DNA from 3 places in the Zongyangia acetica genome. Region 1 is predicted to be linked to each of the others. Evidence: predicted binding sites of a transcription regulator. Region 1 holds the regulator's gene; each other region holds the start of a gene.

Region 1 (8,181 bases):
CGAAGGTTACCTCGATCTGAGGCACACCCCGGGGCGCAGCAGGGATGCCGTCCAGACGGAACATACCCAGAGTCTTGTTATCTTTCGCCATCTCACGCTCACCCTGGAGGACATGGACCTCAACCGAAGTCTGGCCGTCAGCAGCGGTGGAGAAGATCTGGGACTTCTTGGTGGGGATGGTGGTGTTGCGGTCAATGATCTTGGTGAAGACACCGCCCAGGGTTTCCAGGCCCAGGGACAGAGGGGTAACATCCAGCAGCAGCAAGCCTTTGACGTCGCCGCCCAGGACGCCGCCCTGGATAGCCGCGCCGATGGCGACGCACTCATCGGGGTTGATGCCCTTGAAGGGCTCTTTGCCGGTGATCTTCTGAACTGCTTCCTGAACAGCGGGGATACGGGTGGAACCGCCTACCAGCAGGATCTTATCAAGATCAGAAGCGGACAGGCCGGAGTCGGACAGAGCCTGGCGTACCGGACCCATGGTGGCTTCCACCAGGTCAGCGGTCAGTTCGTTGAATTTTGCCCGGGTCAGGTTCATATCCATGTGTTTCGGGCCGGTGGCGTCTGCGGTGATAAAGGGCAGGTTGATGTTGGCCTGGGTGACGCTGGAAAGCTCGATTTTTGCTTTCTCCGCCGCCTCTTTCAGCCGCTGCATCGCCATTTTATCGCCGGTCAGGTCGATGCCGTTTTCTTTCTTAAACTGGTCGGCCAGATAGTTGACAATCCGGTTATCAAAGTCATCGCCGCCCAAGCGGTTGTTGCCTGCGGTGGCCAGTACTTCCTGTACGCCGTCGCCCATTTCGATGATGGAGACATCGAAGGTGCCGCCGCCCAGGTCGTAAACCATGATCTTCTGATCGTTTTCTTTATCTACGCCGTAAGCCAGTGCTGCGGCGGTGGGCTCGTTGATAATTCTCTTGACTTCCAGTCCGGCAATCCGGCCGGCATCCTTGGTAGCCTGGCGCTGTGCGTCGGTGAAGTAAGCCGGTACGGTAATAACCGCGTCATAGACCTTTTCGCCCAGATAGGCTTCTGCGTCAGTCTTCAGCTTTTGCAGGATCATAGCGGAAATTTCTTGGGGAGTAAAGCCTTTGCCATCAATATTTACCTTATAGTCAGAGCCCATATGGCGTTTGATGGAGCTGACGGTGTGATCCGGATTAGCGATGGCCTGACGTTTTGCAACCTGTCCTACCAGACGCTCACCGTTTTTAAAAGAGACAACAGAAGGTGTTGTCCGGTCGCCTTCCGCGTTGGGGATGACGACAGCCTCGCCGCCTTCCATAACGGCGACACATGAGTTTGTAGTACCTAAGTCAATACCAATGATTTTTCCCATAATCAATTCCTCCTCGAATCTTACATTCGAATTCTATACTTTTCAGTTCGTTATATTCTGCATTTATGTGAAAGGCCCAGGGCCTTTGCTTCTTAATTTGCAACCTTCACCATGGCGTACCGCAGGATTTTGTCGCCCATCCGGTAGCCTTTCTGGAAGACCTCTACCACCTGGGACTGGCCCAGGGAATCGTCGTCCACATGCATCACCGCGTGATGCAGCGTTGGATCAAAGTCTCCCTCGGTGGGATTGATCTCCTCAATTCCCAGCTTTTTGATGGTTTCCAGCAGTCCGTCGTAGATCATCTGCACTCCCTTGCGGAAGTTCTCGTCGGTGCTTTCGGTGGCCAGGGCACGCTCGAAATTATCCAGCACCGTCAGAAACTGAGCTGCGGTATCCGCCTTGGCGTCGGTATAAATCTGATCCTTTTCCCGCTGGGAACGCTTGCGGAAGTTGTCAAATTCGGCCATGGAGCGCAGCAGCTTATCGTTGAGATCCTTGACCTGCTCTTTGAGGGCCTCGGTTTCGTCGGGAGCCTTTGCCTCCTGCTCTGCTTGGGCGCTTTGAGAAGGGGTTTCCTGCTCGGTGCCCGCTGCCTCCTGCTGGGAAGCAGTTTCCGGCTCGGCGGCCTCCGGGCTCTTGTTTTTCTTTTCGGCCACGTCAATGTCTCCTTTCGGTTTTCATGATGTATGTGAAATGTTATTCGTTGGATGATGAAGACGTCTCCGGCGTGATATCCTCCTCTTCGGAAATTTCGGTGAGAAGCCGTCCCAAGGTGTCGGCAAAATACTGGATGTGGGGGATGAGTTTCGGATAATCCATCCGCACCGGCCCCACAATGCCAATGATGCCGGATCTGGAAGAGCCTACATTATAGCGGGCGATGACAATGCTGGAATCGGCAAGCTCTGATTTTCCAGCTTCTTTGCCGATGGAGACGTTTTTATCCTTCATCTCCTCGTTGATGAGCCGGAGCATTTCATCCCGCTTGTTGAGAAAGGTCAGAAGGTCGTGCGCTACAGGGGTGAACTCCTGATAGGTAAGCAGATTGGTTTCTCCTTCTACGTAGTAGCGCCCGGCGTAAATCTGCCGGCACAGATCGAAGATACAGACCAGCAGCGGCGTGAACACCCGGGAATATTCTCCCAGGGCCACAGCCACCGATTGAAGGTAGAGCTTGGAAACGCCTTCCAAGGATTGACCTCTGAACCGGGAGTTGACATATTTCCGGAAGAAATCCAGCACCTGGGGGGTGACGGCAAAATCCACCCGGCAGACCTTGCTCTTGACCACGCCGTTGGAGGCGATGACCAAGACCACCAAGGTCCTGGGCCCGGAGGGGATAATGTCGATCCGGCGCACCGTTACATCCTCCGGCGTCATGGTGGAGGAAACGGTGACACAGTGGGTGGCTTGGGCCAGGGCCGTAGCCGCGTCTTCTACCAACTGGTCGGGATCGGGGTGCTGAATGTTAAAGAGCGCGTCAATTTCCGCCTTTTCTGCGGCGGTCAGGGGCTGGGTCTGCATCAGGTTGTTGATGTAGAGCCGGTATCCCTTGTGGGAGGGCACACGCCCTGCTGAAGTATGGGGCTGTTCAAGATAACCCATCTCAAACAGGGCCGCCATTTCGTTGCGGATGGTTGCGGGGGAGATTGCGTAATCCATCACCGACGCCAGCAGCTTGGATCCTACCGGCTCACCGGTTTTGGTGTAAATCTCGATGATCGCTGAGAGGATTTGCATCTTCCGTCTATCCAGTTCCACAGCGTATCACCTCTTTTTGCTATTTTAGCACTCTTGATTATGGAGTGCTAAATCTTACAGTTATCAATGTATCACTTCTCTTTTAGTATGTCAAGGGACTTCATAGTTTATTTACAAAAATGTTGGCAATCGTCCACAGAGACTGCCAAAAAAGAAAACGCGGCTGTTTTTCGGCCGCGTTTTTTTAACAGGAGATAGTATTCAAGAGATGAGAAATAATGCTGTTGGAGAGGAGAAACCCCTCCGTCGTCAGGGAGAGATGATGTCCGTTTAGACAAAGAAGACCCCGGCGCTCCAGGGGCGGACAAGCCCTTTCCAAAGGGGAGACGTCAACGGAAAACCGGCTGCCCAGCTGATCCAGGTTGATCCCCTCTGCCAGCCGCAGCCCCAGCATGAACTCCTCGAAAAAGCCGCCCCCATCGCAGACGCCATCAAAGGGGATGTCTCCGAAGCCGGGCGCTTTACAGAAGGATTCCAGGTCCCGTGGCAGGGCAAAGCGGCTGCCGCCGTAGTAGGAATGGGCGGCAGGGCCAAAGCCCAGATATTCCTGGCACCGCCAGTATTTCAGGTTGTGGCGGCTCTCATAGCCCGGTTTCGCAAAGTTGGAAATTTCATACTGATGAAAGCCCAAGGAGGAAAGCCCCTCCACCGCGGCCAGATACAGATCGACCTGGGTATCCTCGTCGGGGATTTGGGAGAGAAAGCGGGGGGAGTTGTAAACGGTGCCCTCCTCTACCTTTAAAATATAGGCAGAGATATGGGTGGGCTTTAGGGAGGCGGCAAAATCCAGCGTTTGGGAGAGGGAGGGGGCTGTCTGTCCGATGACCCCCAGCATGACGTCCAGGGAGATGTTGTCTATCCCGCCCTGCCGGGCCAGCTCCACCGACTGGGCCACCTCTTCCCGGGTGTGGCGGCGGCCCAGAAGGCGCAGTTCGGAGGAAACGGCCGACTGCATGCCAAAGCTCACCCGGGTAAAACCAAGCCTCCCTAAGGCGGCGATGGTATCCCCCTCAGCGGCTCTGGGATTGGCCTCGGCGGTGATTTCACAGTCCTTAGAGAGTGGGAAATGGGCGGCCACCGCCTCCAAAATCCGGGAAAGCCGCTGGGATCCCAGCAAGGTAGGGGTGCCGCCTCCCAGATAAACGGAGTCCGCCTTTTCCGTGGGGGCGGTAGCAATATGACGGAGCAGGGCGGCGGTGTAGGCATCCATTGCCTCATCGCCGCCCCGGAGGGAATAGAAATCGCAGTAGGGGCATTTGGAGCGGCAGAAGGGAACGTGGATGTAAATGCCGATGGGCTGGGGCATCCAAAGACCTCCTTTGAGAAAAAGGCCGCCGCAGGTCGCGGCGGCCGGTTTTGACAGATTTAGTCGTCCAGCTTGAGGACAGCCATAAAGGCCTCCTGGGGAACCTCCACAGTACCCAGCTGGCGCATCCGTTTTTTGCCTTCCTTCTGTTTTTCCAGAAGTTTCTTTTTCCGGGTGATGTCGCCGCCATAGCACTTGGCCAATACATCCTTGCGCATGGCTTTGACCGTCTCCCGAGCGATGATCTTGCCGCCGATGGCCGCCTGGATGGGCACCTCAAACATCTGGCGGGGAATATTTTCTTTGAGCTTCTCGCAGATCCGGCGGGCCCTGGGATAGGCGTTGTCGGCAAAGACGATGAAGGAGAGGGCGTCTACGATCTCGCCGTTTAAAAGGATGTCCAACTTGACAAGACGGGAGGGAACATAGCCCTTCATCTCATAGTCGAAGGAGGCATAGCCTTTGGTCCTGGACTTGAGAGCGTCGAAAAAGTCGTAGACAATCTCCCCCAAAGGCAGGTCGTAGTGAAGCTCTACCCGGTCGGTGTCAAGATACTTGGTATCCTTGTAGACGCCTCGCCGCTCCTGACACAGCTCCATGATGTTGCCGATATAGGCGGTGGGGGTCAGGATGTTGGCGGCGACCATAGGCTCCTCCGCATCCTGGATGGTGGCAGGGTCGGGGAAGTTGGTGGGGTTGTCGATATAGACAGTCTCCCCGGAGGTGAGGATGACCTTATAGATAACGCTGGGAGCGGTGGTAATGATGTCCAGATTAAACTCCCGCTCAATCCGCTCCTGGATGATCTCCATGTGGAGCAGGCCCAAAAATCCGCATCGGAAGCCGAAGCCCAACGCCACCGAGGTTTCCGGCTCAAAGGAGAGGGATGCGTCGTTGAGCTGAAGCTTTTCCAGGGCCTCCCGGAGATCCGGATATTTGGCCCCGTCGGCAGGGTAGATGCCGCAGAACACCATGGGGTTGACCTTCCGGTAACCGGGCAAGGGTTCCGCCGCCGGATTTGCCGCGTCGGTGACAGTGTCGCCCACCGTGGTGTCCTGTACCGTTTTAATGCTGGCGGTGATGTATCCCACCTGTCCGGCGGAAAGCTCCTCCAGAGGGATCAGGTTGGTCGCCCCCATGGCACCGGCTTCCACCACAGTGAACTCGGAGCCGGAAGCCATCATCCGGATGGTCATGCCGGGGCGGACCGTCCCCTCCATGACCCGGACATAGACAATGACGCCTTTGTAGCTGTCGTAATAGGAGTCGAAGATCAGCGCTTTCAAAGGGGCTTGGTCATCCCCCTGAGGAGCGGGGATATCGGTGACCACCCGTTCCAGCACCTCTTCGATATTGATCCCCGCCTTGGCAGAGATCCGGGGAGCATCTAGGGCGGGAATGCCGATGATGTCCTCGATTTCGTGGCAGACCCGGTCTGGATCCGCGGCGGGCAGGTCGATTTTGTTGATGATAGGCACGACCTCCAGGTCGTGCTCAATGGCAAGGTAGGTATTGGCCAGGGTCTGGGCTTCAATGCCCTGGGAGGCGTCCACCACCAAAAGGGCCCCTTCGCAGGCGGCTAAGGAGCGGGAAACCTCATAGTTAAAGTCCACATGTCCCGGGGTATCGATGAGATTAAAACAGTAATGCTCCCCGTTTTTGGCCTCATAATCCAGCCGGACGGCCCGGGCTTTGATGGTAATGCCCCGCTCCCGTTCCAGCTCCATGTTGTCCAGAATCTGGTCCTCCATGTCCCGCTGGGCCACGGTGCTGGTCATCTCCAGCATCCGGTCGGCCAGGGTGGACTTGCCGTGGTCTATATGTGCGATAATGCAGAAGTTGCGGATGTGTTCGCGGTCATACTGCAACAGTGATCACCTCTTCGCCGTTGTCTAAAGCGCCCCTAGGCAGGGCGGAATCCAAGGGATTTACAGCTCATTATAGCACAACAAAAGCGCCCTTCGCAACAGAGATGGGGCGCTTTGGTGAAATATTCAAAAGGGAAGAACCTGCTGCCAGTCAAGCCCTCCGGCGTAGGAGATCAGATCGGGGATAAACCGGTAGCGGATGGGGATGAGGGCGCGAAAGGGGTAGACAGCTTCCCGGATATCCGTAAAGATGCCGGTATCCAGGGTGTAATCCTTGCCCAGCCAGGTGATATTGGCCTGATTTTCCCCTGTCCTTTCAACCAGAAGCAGGGCGTTGTCATCGCCGAAGCCACGGGCGCGGGAATGAATGTCAGCGACGAAGATGCCCATCATCCCCAGATAGAGGAGGATGGAAATGGCAAAGCTGGCAAAAAAATAGCGAAGCTGCTCTTTGGACATGTGTTTTGACTTCCTTATTTCATATTATTCCCCCTGGGATAGGATCAGCTCAGCCAAGGCCTTGCCGCACAGCTCCCCGGAATAGACAGCCTCCTCCAGGGAATTGCCGTGAGCGCCAAACTCCAGAAGCAGGCTGCCAGGGGTCTTATTCATATTATAAAGGCGGTAGCAAAAGAAGATGGGGCGGGTCAATCCCGGATAGTCGGCCTCCATCTGGCTTTGAAAGGCGGCGGAAAAACGGAGGTTATCCGGCCAGTTTGGCATATTCATGGTGCCGTCGTCACAGCCGGAAATAATCATAATCTGGGCCGCCTTTTTGCCGTCGATTTCCGCCACCGGCGCAATGCGGGTGCCGTCGCTTTCCTCGATGGCGTCCCGGTGGACGTCGATGGTGATTTTGATGGAGGGATATTCATCTAAATATTTCTGAATGGTCTCTGCGCTGCGCTCATAGGCGCCGTTGTATGAAGGGTAATCGTGGAGGGTGGTGTCGTGGATGACCCCGATACCGGCAGCCTCCAGCTGTTTGGCAATCTCATCCCCCACCCGGATCATGTTTTTATCCTGCTCGGTAGAGCGGGAATTATACCTGTCATCATAGTAGTCCCGGGTCACCGGCTCATAGGCCTCGGTGGCATGGGTGTGGTAGATAAGGACGGTAGGTTCCTCCGGGGTGGAGAGATCCAAATCCCACGCCTTGTCCAGCTGGGCCTGCACGTCACTGTTGGAAAGTTCGGTGGAATTTTTGAGGAATCCGTGGTCCAGAGGGATGTAGATACCGCCGGCCTGGGCGGTATAGGTCCGCTCCACAATGGGGCCTCGGTTTTCCTCCGGCACCGGCTCCACCTGGATGGACTCTGAGGAGGAAGAGGATTCGGACTGGGATTCCTCAGAGGATTCCGACTCCGGTTTGGTGGTGGAGGGCGGCGTCACATAGGGGTCGGATTCCTCCTCCCCGTCGTCGATCTCATCGGCAAAGCGCTGGCGGATCAGGGAAAGGCCGCCGTCGGGCATCCCCAGGACCGCGGAGAGAACCGCCGCCTGCTGGGTGAATTTTTCGATATAGGGGGCGGACACAGCCGCTACCTTAATGCAAACGGCCAAAATGGCCGCCACAAGACAAAGGGAAAGGATTTTTTTACCCGTCCGGCCCAGACGGCGATTCCTTCTTTTTCGCATCAAATGCATAACCTCCTCCCTTTGGGTCGGGAAACAAAACGAACGCCATTATCATTTCTATGCGGAGGAGGGGAAGGGTATGCTTACCGAGGACGGGCAGGCTACATGGTCAAATAGATTAGGTCTTCCCGGCTGATATCCGGTTGCAGGGCGCTGTTGATGCCAAGGGAGATGACCTTGGCCGAGCGGGAAATCAGGGTGTCAATGTCCCGGGGCGTCACCATCATGGCGCTCTGGGAGGTCGGCGGGGGAAGGGAAGCCCCCGC
Region 2 (8,181 bases), on a different contig from region 1:
GGCTTTGCCCGCCCTGTGGGTGCGGACGGTGACCTGTTTGTTCCCGGTCGGGCTCTCATGGGTTCCTTGCCGGGAGATGTGGTGCTGCTAAGGACCTATCCTTCTCGGAAAGAGGGTTCTTTGGGGGAAGGTGAGGTAGTATCCATTGCCAAAGCAGCAGCCTGCCGTTTTACCGGTGTTGTCTCACAGAACCAGGACTTTCTTGAGGTGGTGCCGGATAAGATGCTGGGGTTTCCAGTGCGGCTGGTATCGGGAAAATCCAGCCGATACAAAGCAGGGGACAAGGTCCTCTGTGAAATTGTCTCTAGGGGCTCCCGCCACTATAATCACAGAGCTAAGGTCATAGAGGTCTTTGGATCTTCCCTGAAAGCGGACAACTGTGCAAAATCCCTGATCCGGTTAAATGAGATTAGCATAGAATTCCCGGCTGTGGTATCTGAGGCGGCGCAGCGGTTGAACGACGCTGGAATCCACCCCAAAGAGCGGGCCAGCCGATTGGATCTGCGCGACGAGATCATTTTTACCATCGACTCGGCGGACAGCAAGGATCTGGACGATGCAGTCTCCATCCAAAAGACAAAGGATGGCTGGGAACTGGGGGTCCATATTGCGGATGTAAGCTATTATGTTCATCCTCAAAGCCCCCTGGATAACGAAGCCTATGCCCGGGGCACCTCCATCTACTACGCTGATCAGGTGATCCCCATGCTGCCCAAGGCCCTTTCTAATGGGATTTGCTCCCTCAACGAGGAGGAGGACCGGCTGGCATTCTCTTGCTTTATGAATTTGGATACCCAGGGGAATCTCGTCAGTTTTGATTTTAAAAAGACACTGATCCGTTCCAGAGTCAAGGGGGTATACAGCGAGATCAACGCCATCCTGGCAGGAGAGGCAACCCCGGAAATTCTGGAAAAATACAGTGCCGTTATGGACTCCATCCATCTGATTGATGAATTGTGCAGCCTCCGGTTGAAAAAGAAGCGGGAAAGAGGGGCCATGGATCTGGAGACCAGTGAATCCAAGATTATTTTGGATGAAAACCGGAATGTCAAGGAAATCAAGCCCCGAGGGACTGGGCGCAGTGAGAATATAATTGAAGAGATGATGCTCCTGGCCAACGAGTCAGCAGCCACCTTTGCGCTGGAAAAGCGCCTTCCCTTCTGCTTCCGGGTTCATGAACCGCCTTCTCCCGACAAGCTCCAGAATCTCGCGGAGTTGCTTGCTGCCATCGGACAGAGTAAGCGGGACATCCAGCCTGGCGTTTCTCCGACCCGTCTGGCTCAGGTGCTGGAGGGTGTCCGGGGAACCAAGTACCAAATGATTGTGAACAGCCAGATGCTGCGCACCATGTCCAAGGCAAAATACAGTGAAAAGAATATCGGGCATTTTGGCCTGGTGCTTCAAAACTATGCACACTTTACCTCACCTATCCGCCGTTATCCGGACCTGTTTATCCATCGGGTTATGTCGGCATATTTGGCAGGTTCCAGTGAGGAAAAGCTGCAAAAGCGCTTTGGCAAGGTGGCAGGTCCTACCGCCAATCAATCCAGTGAGCGGGAACTCATCGCTATGACCATCGAGCGAGACTGTGAGGACTGCTATAAGGCGGAATACATCCTCCGCCACCTAGGGGAAGAGTTGGAGGGCGTTGTTTCCTCCACCACCAATTTCGGCATCTATGTCATGCTGCCCAATACTGTGGAGGGCCTGGTGCGGGCTCAGACCCTGGGCGAAACCTTCCAGTATGATGGGCGGATGGAATATAAGGATATGATGTCCCCCAGAAGATACCGTATTGGAGATACAGTTACGGTCAAGGTGCTGGGAGCCGATGTTTCAGCGGGAAAAATTGATTTTGAATTTGTATAAGCAAAGGCTCCGAACTGGGTTCGGAGCCTTTTGTTGTTAGGAAGTTTTTTACAGTGATCCTGTATAATTTTTGCATATCAGCCAAGGCTACCCACATACAATGAAATTGAAGGGTGGGCTTGTATCATGGAAGGTATTCTCCGATCAAAAATCATGCCATGGAGCAAAGGAATATCCACGCCCAGAGCAGAAGAAACCAACCGCATTATTGAGGATATCAAGGCCGTGCTGGAAATGATTGATCGCGCGGAACAGCGCTTTAATCAGGAACAGGACGAAGACCTGCTGGAGGCTTGTATCTATGAAAACAAAGCTCTGGCCGCTCGATATCGCTATTTGATCAAGGAAGCCAAACGCAAGGGTATCACCTGGGACCCCGCCCAACATGGAATTCAATTGGAAGGGGTGTATAGCTCATGGGATAAGTGAAATCGTCCTCATCGCCGCCATTTTTTTGTCCGCAGGGATGCTGGTAGCCTTGTATGCCAGAAGAAAAAACCCGGTTTCCGCCTATTTTACCCATGCCCTTTGTGGATTTTTGGGTCTCGCAGCGATTCATCTGACTACAGGATACACCGGTATTGCCATCGGAATCAATCTATTTACCTGTCTGGTGACAGCCCTTTTAGGGCTGCCTGGAGTGGTGACCATGTCTATCCTACATTTTGTCTGGGCAATCTAAAGAAGATTTGCTATAATAAAAAAGGACAAAATAGAGCAAGGATGTGACAGGATGTTCAAAGCCAAATGGTATGAGGACCTCCATCTGCCGGAAGATGCAAAGATGATTCGGGATGAGGTCTTTGTCAAGGAGCAGAAATTTCAGGATGAATATGACGATATGGAAGTGAAAGCGCTGCATCTTGTCATCTATGACGAGGAAAACCAGCCAGTCGCCACAGCGAGGATGCTCCCTTGGGAAGAAAACAGCTATAAATTTGGCCGCATTGCTGTACGCAAGCCATGGCGGGGACAAGGCCTAGGCCGGATCCTCATGGAGGAGCTGGAGAAAAAGGCGGTTTCCTTGGGTGGAAAGCAAGCGCTGATCGGCGCTCAACAGCAGGCTCGTGGCTTTTATGAAAAGTGCGGCTACATAGCATATGGGGATGAGTACTATGAAGAATATTGTCCTCACATTCACATGAAAAAGCAGATTTGAATCCAGAGGAAGACGTTGGTCTTCCTCTGGATTTCTTTTTGTTTTGCTGATTTTTGCAAATTTTAGCACTCTATTTATATGAGTGATAAAATTAAAGGTTTGTTCTTATTTTATGTGTTGTTTTGTAACAGGTGGGGCCTATAATGACAATTGTCAAAAGGATGAAGGACATCCGAAAGACAAAATCATAAAAGAACCAAATGATATAAATGGAGGTATGACTTATGTTTGATCTGTTACCGTTTGAACGCAGAAGAAATGATATGATGAATTTCTTTGGTGACTGGGGAAAGGACTTCTTCGGTGAAATGGGAGATCAGATCTCCGCATTCCGTACCGATATTATGGACAAAGGGGACCGTTATCTCTTGGAAGCCGAATTGCCAGGCTTTGATAAAAAAGATATTGACATCGATATCAATGGCGATACATTGACCATCAGCGCCAAACACGAAGCCAGCAAGGAAGACAAGAAGGACAATTACATCCGCCGGGAGCGCAGCTACGGTTCCTTTGTCAGAAGTTTCGATGTCTCCACCATTGATGCGGCAAATATCAAGGCCGCCTATAACAACGGCATTTTGGAACTGACGCTGCCCAAGCTGGCAGAGCAAAAGCCTGAAAGCCGGAAAATTGACATCGGCTAATTACTATACAGCATTGTGTTTACATCTCCCAAAACAAAAAGGCGTCCGCTTAAGCGGACGCCTTTTTGTTTTGTAGCATGACCAAGCATATAAGCCGAGTTCTGTATTTGACAACGATCTATCTAGGCCTTACGTCGCCATAAGGCTCCAGCCACCTTCTCGAGGACACGCCGGGCCGGCGCTTGATGCCCTCCCTGTGGTGTTGCTCCGGATAGGGTTTACATAGCCGTCCAGTCTCCTGGACGCTGGTGAGCTCTTACCTCGCCTTTCCACCCTTGCCAGCGGGGAAAACCACGCTTTGGCGGTATCTCTCTGTTGCACTTTCCCTAGAGTCGCCTCCGGCTGCCGTTAGCAGCTATCCCGCCCTTTGGAGCTCGGACTTTCCTCGGAAACGGCCTTACGGCACTGTTCCCGCCGTTGTCTTGCCTGCTCATGGATGATATGATAACATACGGCGGGAAATTATACAAGTTTTCTCGGAAAGCTGCGTTTGAATTTTGATTCATTTTTATGAAATCACAGAGTAAGGTGAAACGAAAAAATTTAATCTTGCATATAAATTGTGTAAAACTTTACATTCTTCGCAAAAATTGAGGATTAATCCTGAGAATCTGCATGAATTTAAAAAAAAGTTGCAAAAAATTCTTGCATTATCGCGTTAAAGTAGTTATAATAATAACCAAATTTGATAAAGGGGAGCTAAGCTATGGCGTTTAAAAGTGAGTACCTCAATAACGTATACGAAACAGTATGCAAAAGAAACAGCGGCGAGCCCGAATTTTTGCAGGCTGTCAAGGAAGTTCTGGAATCTTTCGAGCCAGTGGTAGAAAAACGCCCTGACATCGTAAAATCCGGCGTGATCGATCGTATTGTGGAGCCGGAGAGATTTATCCAGTTCCGTGTATCCTGGGTTGACGACAGCGGTAAGGTTCAGGTTAACCGTGGTTTCCGCGTCCAGTTTAACTCCGCGATCGGCCCGTACAAAGGTGGACTGCGTTTCCATCCCTCTGTATGCGCCTCCATCATCAAATTCCTGGGCTTTGAGCAGATCTTTAAGAATTCCCTCACCGGCCTTCCCATGGGCGGCGGCAAGGGCGGTTCTGATTTCGATCCCAAGGGCAAATCCGACGGCGAGATCATGCGTTTCTGCCAGAGCTTTATGACCGAGCTTTCCAAACACATTGGTGCAGACACCGATGTGCCGGCTGGTGATATCGGCGTTGGCGCACGGGAAATCGGCTTCCTGTACGGTCAGTACAAACGTCTGCGCAATGAGTTTGTAGGCGTTCTCACCGGCAAGGGCCTTTCCTATGGCGGTTCTCTGATCCGTACCCAGGCCACCGGCTATGGACTTCTCTACTTCACCAAGGAAATGCTCCAGTGCATGAAGAATGAAACCTTGAAAGATAAAACTGTTGTCGTCTCCGGTTCTGGTAACGTGGCTATTTACGCTACCGAAAAGGCACAGGAGTATGGCGCAAAGGTTGTTGCCCTTTCTGATTCCTCCGGTTATGTTTACGATCCCAACGGCATTCAGCTGGATGTTGTTAAGCAGATCAAAGAGGTAGAGCGTGGAAGAATCAGCGAGTATGCAAAACGCGTACCTGGTTCCACCTACACCGAAGGCTGCCGTGGTATTTGGAGCATCAAATGCGACGTGGCTCTGCCCTGCGCAACCCAGAATGAGATCAATGGCGAAGAGGCACAGATGCTGGTCAACAACGGTGTCATGGCAGTTGCCGAAGGCGCGAACATGCCCTCTACTCCAGAGGCAGTGGAAGTCTTCCAGAAAAACGGCGTTCTCTTTGGGCCGGCCAAGGCTGCCAATGCCGGCGGCGTTGCCACCAGCGGCTTAGAGATGTGCCAGAACTCCATGCGTTACAGCTGGACCTCCGAAGAAGTGGATGCCAAGCTGCATGACATCATGGTCAATATTTTCCACAACGCCTATGATGCATCCAAAGAGTATGGTGCAGAAGGCAACTTGGTCATGGGTGCCAATATTGCCGGCTTTATCAAAGTGGCAGATGCCATGATGGCACAGGGCGTCGCTTATTAATGTGATTCGCTTTTCATAATGATGGGGTCCCCGGCATTTTGCTGGGGATTCCGTGCATTTGTGGAGGATCCCCTTGCTTTCTGCCAACGGGATTGGTATACTTAAAACGGTACAGAGTAAAAATACCCGCAATCTGGGTAAAATAGAAGAAAGAAGGAAACGGACATGGAAAACTTGAGAATCGAATTGTCGAAAAATCTCAAGCCGAAGCCTCAGGATGAGACCAAATTGGGCTTTGGAAATATCTTTACAGACCACATGTTTTTGATGGACTACGATGAGGGACAGGGTTGGCATGATGCCCGCATCGTCCCCTATGGCCCATTGCCGCTGGATCCAGCCGCAATGGCGCTACATTATAGCCAGGAAGTTTTTGAGGGTATGAAAGCATACCGGGCTGAGGATGGCAGAATTTTGTTGTTTAGACCGCAGGAAAATTTTGCTCGGCTCAATCGTTCGAATGAGCGTTTGTGCATTCCTCAAATTGACGAGGAATTTGCCCTTAAGGCTCTCATCGAACTTTTAAAAATCGAAAAAGACTGGATTCCTCATATTAAGGATACATCTTTGTATATTCGTCCCTTTATCATTGCAACAGACGCTCACTTGGGTGTCCGCACTGCAAATAGATATCTATTTGTTATCATCCTGTCGCCCTCTGGTCCTTACTATAAAGAGGGACTGAATCCGGTAAAACTGTATGTAGAGAACAATTATGTCCGAGCAGTCCGGGGCGGTACAGGTATGGCGAAGACAGGAGGCAATTACGCTGCTTCTCTCAAAGCTCAGGTTGAGGCAAATGACCAGAATTATTCTCAGGTGCTTTGGCTGGATGGAGTGGAGAAAAAATATATTGAAGAAGTTGGCTCCATGAATGTCTTCTTTGTCATTGATGGAGAGGTTATTACTCCTGCGTTGGTAGGTTCTATTCTGCCGGGAATTACCAGAAAATCCTGCATTGAGATGCTGAAGGATATGGGCTATAAGGTAACTGAACGCCGTCTTTCTATCCAAGAGGTTGCTGATGCCTACAAAGCTGGAAAACTGAATGAGGCTTTCGGCACTGGCACAGCGGCGGTTATTTCTCCCATTGGCCATATTAAATGGGGAGATCTTGTCATGGATATTAACAACAATGAAATTGGTGAGATTTCTCAAAAACTTTACGATGAATTAACTGGCATTCAGTGGGGTAGAATTCCGGATCGCTACAATTGGATTGTAGAAGTCAAATAAATAGATTAAGGCAAAAAGCCGGCGGAAAACAGCCGTTTTCCGCCGGCTTTTTTTGGAGGTGGGAATGTGAAAACTGTGGAATGGAAGATGACAAAGGAACAATATGGAAAGAAGATTTATGATCTGCTTCGCTCGCAATTTCATATATCCTCCACTGTCATAAAAATGCTGAAAAATACAGAGAATGGAATTCAGCTAGACGGCAAGCCTGCTCGGGTCATTGATCGGGTGAAGGAGGGGAGCATTCTTCGCCTTCAGCTTCCTCGGGAGGAGACGGTGCTGGCCCAATGTACTCTACCCGTCCCCATCATATATGAGGATGAGGATTTCCTTATCTTTAATAAACCTGCCCACATGCCGGTTCATCCGGCTCACCAACATCAGGAGGCAACTTTAGGCAATGTGTGGGCTCATATTATGGAAAAAAGGCTGGGTTTTACTCCGGTCTTTCATCCCATTAACCGTCTGGACAAGGATACCTCTGGTTTGGTCCTCTGCGCAAAACATGTACTGGCCGCTTCTCTAGATCCCCGTCAGGTACAAAAAAGGTATATGGCCATTGTCTCAGGAGCTTTGGAAGGGAAAAGAGGCATTATTAATGCCCCTATTGGTATGGAGCAAGGGAGCAAGGTGCGTCGAGCGGTACGGCTGGATGGACGTGCTGCCTGCACCCACTATGAGTGTTTATGCAAAAATAATAAATATAGTTTCATTTCTTGTGAATTGGAGACCGGGAGGACCCACCAAATTCGGGTGCACATGGCTTATTTAGGCCATCCGTTAGCCGGAGATGATCTTTATGGAGGAGAACGGGATGACATCGGAAGGCAAGCGCTCCACTGTGGTTGGATGAGGTTTTTTCAGCCATTTTTGCGGAATTGGGTCGAGGTGACAGCGCCGTTGGAAGAAGATATGATGAATTTGCTGCTAAAAGAATATTTATGCAATAATGATGTATAAAATCGAAGTTTTTCTGAATTTATTTGCATGAACCCCTTGATTTTTTCTACAGGGATTGTATAATATTAAGCATCAAATAATTTATTGTTTTTTGTAACATTTTGGAGGGGTATTTTATGAAGAGAATTCTTGCGCTGGCTTTGGCAGTTCTTATGGTATTGTCGCTGGCGGGATGTAAAAAAACACCAACTGTGGAGCAAATCCAAAAGGACGGTAAGCTGGTTATGTTGACTAACGCTGCTTTCCCGCCC
Region 3 (8,181 bases), on a different contig from region 1:
ACAATGTCCAGGCTCAGGAGGAGCGGGATCACGCTCTCCTCTTTATGCAATACATGCAGAACAACAGCGCTAAGGTGACGCTGGAGGCCATCGACCGGCCGGACAAAAAGCTGGTGGCGCTGAAGGATCCTCTGGTGGCCGGCCTGGAGCATGAGCAGTATGTGACCAGCCTGATCCACAACATCTATGACGCCGCTTACAGCGTCAAGGATTTCCGCACCATGCAGTTCCTCGATTGGTTTGTCAAGGAGCAGGGGGAAGAGGAGAAGAACGCCGACGACCTGATCAAGAAGATGGATCTGTTCGGCGGCGATCCCAAGAGCCTGTATATGCTGGATTCTGAGCTGGCGGCCCGTGTCTACACCGCTCCATCCCTGGTATTATAATGAACCCCCATAAGGTGGTCTGCCCCTGCCGCAAGGTGACCAAAGGGGATATTGCCCAGGCTGTGGCTCAAGGGGCCCAGTCCTATAAAGAGGTCAAAGCCCTGACCAAGGCGGGGAGTTCCTGCGGCAAATGCAAGGCCAAGGTGAAAAAACTAATCAAAAAGTTAAGGTCCGCGGACCTTGAAACAGGAGCCTCCTGAAATAGGAGGCTCCTGTTTTTGCACCCACGCTCCTGCGGAGAGCAGGTCGCGCCCACGGTCTAGTTGAAACTACTGTCGCGACACCCGCATTTTTGTTGCGAATAGCGCCACAACGCGACTCGGCTGCCGCCGAAACCGCCCATGCTCCCTCAGAGAGCATGACGCGCTCTAAGACTTATTTGCGACACTGTTCGCGAAGCACGCAAATAGGTCACTGACAGCGCTTATCCGCGACTCGGGAGCGGGCACTGCCCGCCAGCGCGATATCCCCCAGCGGTAGCCGGCTGGCTCTGCGCTCATGCCGCGGACCTGCGGTCAGCAGGTCGCGCCTCTGGTTTTATTTGCAACATTGCCGCGACCCACGCGTTTTTGTTGCGAATCGTGCCACAATGCGACTCGGCTGCGGCGACCCGCCGCGCCTTCCGGCGAGGATGACGCGCCTTCGGTTTTATTCGTGACATTGCCGCGTCACACGCAAATAGGTCTCGATTGACACATCAGCGCGACATCCTCCACCGGCAGGTGTTCTGCGCTCATGCCGCGCTCCTGCGGAGAGCAGGTCGCGCCTCTGGCTTTATTTGTAATACTGTCGCGTCGCACGCGTTTTTGTTGCCAATGGCACTACAGCGCCATCTGGCTGCGGACACTGTCCGCCATCCTTTTCTCTCAAGAAAAGGATGCAAAAGTGATCCAAGGGGGCACCCCTTGGATATCCCCCTAATGGGGCTCGCTGCTTTCCCAACAGTATGGGCGGCCCCTTCCGGGGCGGGATGACGCGCCCTTGGTCTTGTTCACAACACCGCCCGCGTTGCCCGCAGCTGCGTTGCGACTGACACATAAACGCGATATCCCCCACCGGCAGGTGGTGGCAGCGGGCACTGCCCGTCCGCGGCACACGCGATTTTGTTGCGAACGACACCACAGCGCAATATCCCCCAGCGGCAGCTGGTGTTCAAGAATTTCGTCATTTTTATTTTCATTTTATTCACCACCGTTTTGGGGAACCTGATATAATAAAGCCATAGAGAACAACAGAATTTCGGTTCTGGGTTCTCTGTCAATCCCCCTCCTTTATAATTAACTCCATACTACCTTTACTTGCGACGGGTTGCTTTGTAACCCGTCATCTTTTTTGCCCAAAAAGGATCCCCTGCCAGCTGTGGAAAGCACTGGCGGGGGATTCTCTCTTTTTCGCAAAGAATGTATACAAAATGTAATGGGAGGGCAAGATCTGGATATGAATTTTTCCACAACAGCCCTTTTTTCCCTTTTCCACCGCCTGTTGGGGGAAAACTGGAAAAGCAAATTTTGAAAAAACTTTGAACTTATGCGGTTTTCTCCTGACAAGCAGTCAGAAGTTTCCACGCTTTCCACCAAGTTATCAACTGGAAATCCGGACTTTTCACAAAACCAGTGGAAAAGTCGGTGGAATATGTTTAAAACTCGATTTTAATACCCGCCGTAGCATATCTACAATTTCTGGATTTTTAAAAAAATAAATCCACAAGATCTAGGATAAAATCCCCGTTTGCAATCTGTATAATTTTTGTTTCCCCCAAGCTTTTCCACGTTCCGGTTTCTGGAAAAAGTCTTTCATTCTTTACAAATTAGCACTCTCAATATTCGAGTGCTAATTTTTACAGTTTCGCCATAAAGTTTCTGTGATTTCTTCACAGCTGACCGGTATACTAAGTATCGTTGGCACAGGTGGGGCCTGGAAAGCCCTGCCCAGCCCCGAAAAGGAGGGAACTTTATGAACGCGCAGAAATTTACACAGAAGTCCCTGGAGGCCATCCAGGCGGCACAACAGATCAGTATAGAACATCAGAACATGCAGATTTCCCAGGAGCACCTGCTTTACGCGCTCCTGACCCAGGAGGGAGGCTTAATCCCCCAGCTGCTGCAGAAGATGCAGGTGGACGCCGGCGCCATGACCTCCCGGCTGGAGGGGATGATCGACGCACTGCCCCAGGTGTCCGGCCCGGGCCGGGATCCGGAGAAGGTCTATGTCTCTCAGGATGTAGACACGGCCCTGATCCAGGCGGAAAAGCTGGCCGACAACATGAAGGATGAATATGTCTCGGTGGAGCACATCTTCCTGTCCCTGATTTCCCAGGCCAACTCTAATCTGAAACAGCTCTTCCGGGACTACCGGATCACCAAGGACGGCTTCCTCAAGGTGCTCATGGGGGTCCGGGGTTCCGCCCGGGTCATGAGCCAGAGCCCGGAGGAAACCTACGACGCCCTGAAGAAATACGGCGACGACCTGGTGGAGCGGGCCCGGAACCAGAAGCTGGACCCCATCATCGGACGGGACGACGAAATCCGGAACGTCATCCGGATCCTCTCCAGAAAGAGCAAGAACAACCCGGTCCTCATCGGCGAGCCCGGCGTGGGCAAAACCGCCATTGCCGAGGGCTTGGCCCAGCGGATTGTCCGGGGGGACGTGCCCCATTCCTTAAAGGATAAAACCATCTTCTCCCTGGATATGGGTGCCCTCATTGCCGGCGCCAAGTACCGAGGCGAATTTGAGGAGCGGCTGAAAGCCGTCCTGGCGGAGATCAAAAAGAGCGAAGGGAAGATCATCCTCTTTATCGATGAGCTTCACACCATTGTAGGCGCCGGCAAAACCGAAGGCTCCATGGACGCCGGCAACCTGTTAAAGCCCATGCTGGCCAGAGGCGAGCTCCACTGTATCGGCGCCACCACCTTAAACGAGTACCGCCAGTACATTGAAAAAGACCCGGCTCTGGAGCGCCGGTTCCAGCCGGTGATGGTGGGCGAGCCCACGGTGGAGGACACCATCGCCATCCTCCGTGGCCTGAAGGAACGGTATGAGGTTTACCACGGGGTCAAGATCCAGGACAGCGCCATCATCGCCGCCGCCACCCTGTCTAACCGGTATATTACCGACCGGTTCCTCCCCGACAAGGCCATCGACCTGGTGGACGAGGCCTGCGCCATGATCCGCACCGAGATCGACTCCATGCCCACCGAGCTGGATGTGATCCAGAGAAAGATCATCCAGCACGAAATCGAGGAGGCGGCCCTGAAAAAAGAGAAGGACGCCCTCTCCCAGGAGCATCTGAAGGAGATCCAGAAGGAACTGGCCGAGATGCGGGAGCAGTTTAACGCCATGAAGGCCAAATGGGACAACGAAAAGGCCTCCATTGGCAAGGTCCAGAAGCTCAGGGAGCAGCTGGAGCAGTTAAACGGCCAGATTGAGAAGGCGGAGCGGGAATACGACCTGAACAAGGCCGCCGAGCTTAAATACGGCAAGCTCCCCGCCCTGAAAAAACAGCTGGAGGAGCAGGAATCCCTGGCCCAGAGCAGCAAGAAAGACTCCCTGCTCCGGGATAAGGTCACCGAAGGGGAGATCGCCCGGATTGTGGAGCGGTGGACCGGCATTCCTGTAGCAAAGCTCATGGAAGGGGAGAGGGAGAAGCTCCTCCACCTGGATGAGATCCTCCACAAACGGGTCATCGGCCAGGACGAAGCCGTCTCCCGGGTCACCGACGCCATCATCCGCTCCCGGGCCGGCATCCAGGACCCCAACCGTCCCATCGGTTCCTTCCTCTTCCTGGGCCCCACCGGCGTGGGCAAGACCGAACTTGCCAAGGCCCTGGCCGAATGCCTCTTTGACGACGAGCGCAACATGGTCCGGATCGATATGAGCGAGTATATGGAGAAATACTCCGTCTCCCGCCTCATCGGAGCGCCTCCGGGATATGTGGGCTATGAGGAAGGCGGCCAGCTCACCGAGGCCGTCCGCCGCAAACCCTACTCCGTGGTCCTCTTCGACGAGGTGGAAAAGGCCCATCCCGACGTCTTCAACGTCCTGCTCCAGGTGCTGGACGACGGCCGGATCACCGACTCCCAAGGCCGCACCGTGGACTTTAAGAATACCATCATCATCCTGACCTCCAACCTGGGCAGCCAGTTCCTCCTCGACGGCATCGACAAGGACGGCAGCATCACCCAGGAGGCCCAGGATCAGGTGAACGAACTGCTCAAACGCTCTTTCCGGCCTGAATTCCTCAACCGGCTGGATGAGATCGTCTTCTATAAGCCTCTGACCAAGGCGGATATCACCCAGATCATCGACCTGCTGGTGAAGGACTTAAACGAGCGCCTTGCCGACAAGCAGCTTTCCTGCCAGCTCACCGAGGAAGCCAAGGACTTCATCATCGACAGCGCCTACGATCCTGTCTACGGCGCGCGGCCTCTGCGGCGGTTTGTCCAGCATCATGTGGAGACCCTCATCGGCCGCCAGATCATCGCCGAGGACATCCAGCCCGGCAGCCGGATGATCATCGATTTCAAGGACGGCAAGCTGACGGTGGAGGTCATCCCCCCGGCGCCTCTCCAAACCACCCAAATATAATCCCAAGCCGGGGTTATCCCCTTGGGTTGTTATAAAAAAAGCGCGATGCTTTCTGCATCGCGCTTTTTTCTTTCTCAGGGGAATCAGCCTTCGCCGCCTTCGCCCAGCAGTTTGCTGGCGGCGGTGCAGTAGGTTCCTTCTACCTTCCAGGACTTGTCCTTGGAGCCTAAGTACTCGATCATCTCCAGTGCCTTTTCCATATAGGCCTCCTGGATGTACTGCCATACGTTGTAAGAGTTTGCCCCGGAGAAGTCCCGCTTCTGGAGGGATTTGGCAATGTTATCCATAAAGTCAAAGCCCATATTCACCTTGTTGATACCCATGGTTCCGGCTTTGGCAAGATCGGCATAGGGGACGCCGGAGCTGCCATGGACGACCAGGGGCAGGTTGCCTACCTCTTTTTTGATGGCTTTGATCCGGTCAAAGTCCAGCTTGGGGGTGGAGGTGTATACGCCGTGGGCCGTGCCTACCGCTACAGCCAGGCAGTCGATGCCGGTGCGCTCCACAAAGTCCTTGGCCATAGCGGGGTCGGTATACATGGAGGAACCGTCGGTGTCATATTTGGAGCCGGAGCCTACATGGCCCAGTTCCGATTCCACCGTCACACCCATGGAATGGGCGATTTTGGCCAGGATAGCGGTCTCTTTAATGTTTTCCTCATAGGGCAGGCTGGAACGGTCCACCATCACCGAGGTAAAGCCGGCGGTAATGGCCTGCATGATCTCCTCGGTGACCTCGTCAAAGCTCTTGTGGACGTCGCCGCCGTGATCCAGGTTCACCGCAACAGGAACTGCGGTTTGTTTCGCGATGTCCACCAGGTTGCGGCCGGTGACAACAATATCTTTGGTAGAACCGACGCTCAGATCGATAATCATGGGGGAATTGAGCTTCTCCGCCGCTGCAATGGCAGCCCGGGTGTCAATTTCACAGAACACGTTGGGGGCGATGACAGCGTAATTGCCTGTGCTTGCCCGATCCAGAATTTCCTTCATAGTGACTAACATAGTGCTACCTCCCTAAATAGATGATAATGACTTTACATATATTGTAGCCTCCCCGCTGGGCTTCTGTCAAGAAAATTCCCTTCATCCCACCAAAGGGGGAACAAGTACCACTCCTGCGGCGGGCATGACGCGGCCCTAGCGGGCAGCCCCTCATGCCGGGGCGGGCACATCCTTTTCTCTCAAGAAAAGGATGCAAAAGTGATCCAAGGGGGCTACCCCCCTTGGATATCCCCCTGATGAGGCTCGCTGCTTTCCCTGCGGTATGGGCGGCGATTTTTCCTCGATTCGCGGGGGCGAGACCTGAGGGAGTCCCCCGCTCAATTCGAAAAAATCGTCGGCTTTCGCCGAAACCGCCCACGCTCCTAGCGGAGGGCAGATCGCGCCCTGAGTTTTGTTTGCGACACCGCCGCATCACCCGCGGCCCTAGCGGGCGGCAGAACGCGCCTTGAATTTTATTCGCGACACCGCCGCATCACCCGCGGCCCTAGCGGCGGGCATGACGCGCCTTGAATTTTATTCGCGACACCGCCGCGTCACCCGCGTTTTTGTTACCAATGGCACTACAGCGCGATTTGGCTGCGGCGACTCGCCGCCCGCCCGGAAGGTGAAGAAACCGGCCCCCAACATTGGGAGCCGGTTTTCTTAATCATTCTATTTATTTTTATTTTCTCTTCTTAGAAAGGAGGATGCCGCCTACAGAGGCCGCTGCCAGCAGGGCAATGCCTGCCATCAGGGAACTGTCGCCGGTATCCGGGTTGAGCTTATCTCCGCTGGTGGAACCATTGGCGCTGCCGGATCCGCTGGTGGAGCCGCCGGAGGAGCTGGGCCAATCCCAGTCGCTGCCGCCTACCTGACCCACGTTGGAGCCGGGAATGCTGGGAGGAGCTGTGGCTGGCAGGGTGACAGAAGCGGGATCAATCTCAATGGTGCCCGTCTCGTCGGCAAAGCAAGCACCGCAGCGCTCACAGCGCCAGTACTCAATGTTGCCCGCAGAGGTGTCGGTGGGATCTACCTCCGGTACATGGACCAAGCTGTGACCACCGTAGTAGTCCTCACAGATGTTGCGGAGAACCTGGCTGGTAGAGACCGCCGCGATCGCATCCTCGCCTGGGACGGTGCCTTCCCCTACGCTGTTCAGGCCCGGGTTCTTATCGGCGTCAAAAGAGCAGCCGGTCAGGGTGGCGTCGTCCCAGTAGCCCACAAACCCGCCGGCGGGAATGGTGGGATGAGCGCCGGTGACCACTCCAGCCGCGTGGGAGTCGGTGATGGAGGGGGAAGTTCCGCCACTGCCGGCAAAGCCGCCAACCTTGGGCTGGAAGTTGGACGCGGAACTTGTCACATCCCCATAGGCAACGCAGTCGGTGATGGTTCCATCTTCCAGGAACCCGGCAAAACCGCCCAGGTTCCAGTCAAATCCGGTGACATCCACGTCCGCCGTACAGTGATCAAACACGTCGGGTCCTTCAACACCGATGGAAGAAGAGTAGCCGACAAAGCCGCCCAAAGACCAGCCGCCGTCCACCGTGCCGGTGGCGGTGCAGTCGGTGAAGGTGGACATGCCAGAAATCCCCGCGAAGCCGCCCATGTTGGTGCCGCCGGAGATGGCTACGCTATCGGCGTGGCAATCGGTATAGGTAACGCGGGTTGAGTCACCCACAAGCCCGCCGATTTTGTTGGATCCATCCGTCATCTCACATACGATCGTGCCCGAGACGGTGACGTTTGAGACGGTGATGCTAAGATTCGGATTGGCCATGACAAGTCCAGCCAGAATACCGGCGCTGTTTTCCATCAGGCCCTCTTCGGAAGTATAGATCGCCGCGTCCACAATGATCAGATCTTTGATGCCCACGTCCAAATGGTCATCTTTGGAGCAATTGACATAGCCGAACAGACCGGCGACGCTTTTGGTTTCCCGCTCGTCCACATAGAGCCCGGAGATGGTCTTGCTGTTCCCGTCAAAGTTGCCGGAAAAAGCAAGGCTTGTACTAGTCCCATTTATCGGCCAAATATAAGTGCCGATGGGGGTCCACACATGGGCCGAGAGGTCCAGGTCAGCCTCCAGCCTGAAATAGGTGTTGCTGTATTTTTCCCCCGCTTTCACGTCCGCGGCGAGCTTGGCCAGCTGCTCTGCGGTGGCGATGAGATAGGGATCGTCCTTGGCGCCGGTGCCGCCGGCGAATGCGTCCGCCGCGTAGTCGGCCCAG

Evidence for each region. The regulator HrcA, encoded in region 1, represses chaperone genes, less so after heat shock. The targets are predictions, from matches to a motif close to TGTTAGCACTCNNNNNNNNNGAGTGCTAACA.
Region 2: a site for HrcA is predicted at 3,089-3,119, ahead of WGC32_RS07395 (Hsp20/alpha crystallin family protein). Genes of this name have one in related genera too.
Region 3: a site for HrcA is predicted at 2,192-2,222, ahead of clpB (ATP-dependent chaperone ClpB). Genes of this name have one in related genera too.

The regions. Positions count from the first base shown of each region.
Region 1 covers NZ_JBBEWN010000002.1:206,937-215,117, reverse strand. Annotated here, with positions in the region: gene dnaK (molecular chaperone DnaK) at 1-1,339, opposite strand, end outside; gene grpE (nucleotide exchange factor GrpE) at 1,432-1,998, opposite strand; gene hrcA (heat-inducible transcriptional repressor HrcA) at 2,039-3,103, opposite strand; gene hemW (radical SAM family heme chaperone HemW) at 3,288-4,409, opposite strand; gene lepA (translation elongation factor 4) at 4,469-6,277, opposite strand; gene WGC32_RS02790 (hypothetical protein) at 6,404-6,736, opposite strand; gene spoIIP (stage II sporulation protein P) at 6,761-7,915, opposite strand; gene gpr (GPR endopeptidase) at 8,017-8,181, opposite strand, start outside.
Region 2 covers NZ_JBBEWN010000006.1:158,101-166,281, reverse strand. Annotated here, with positions in the region: gene rnr (ribonuclease R) at 1-1,869, shown strand, start outside; gene WGC32_RS07410 (DUF2508 family protein) at 1,996-2,298, shown strand; gene WGC32_RS07405 (pro-sigmaK processing inhibitor BofA family protein) at 2,255-2,551, shown strand; gene WGC32_RS07400 (GNAT family N-acetyltransferase) at 2,603-3,028, shown strand; gene WGC32_RS07395 (Hsp20/alpha crystallin family protein) at 3,253-3,675, shown strand; RNA gene rnpB (RNase P RNA component class A) at 3,750-4,108, opposite strand; gene gdhA (NADP-specific glutamate dehydrogenase) at 4,382-5,734, shown strand; gene WGC32_RS07380 (branched-chain amino acid aminotransferase) at 5,900-6,970, shown strand; gene WGC32_RS07375 (RluA family pseudouridine synthase) at 7,037-7,930, shown strand; gene WGC32_RS07370 (transporter substrate-binding domain-containing protein) at 8,047-8,181, shown strand, end outside.
Region 3 covers NZ_JBBEWN010000013.1:43,644-51,824, reverse strand. Annotated here, with positions in the region: gene WGC32_RS11950 (ferritin-like domain-containing protein) at 1-386, shown strand, start outside; gene WGC32_RS11945 ((2Fe-2S)-binding protein) at 386-586, shown strand; gene clpB (ATP-dependent chaperone ClpB) at 2,340-4,970, shown strand; gene WGC32_RS11935 (class II fructose-bisphosphate aldolase) at 5,054-5,974, opposite strand; gene WGC32_RS11930 (GLUG motif-containing protein) at 6,636-8,181, opposite strand, start outside.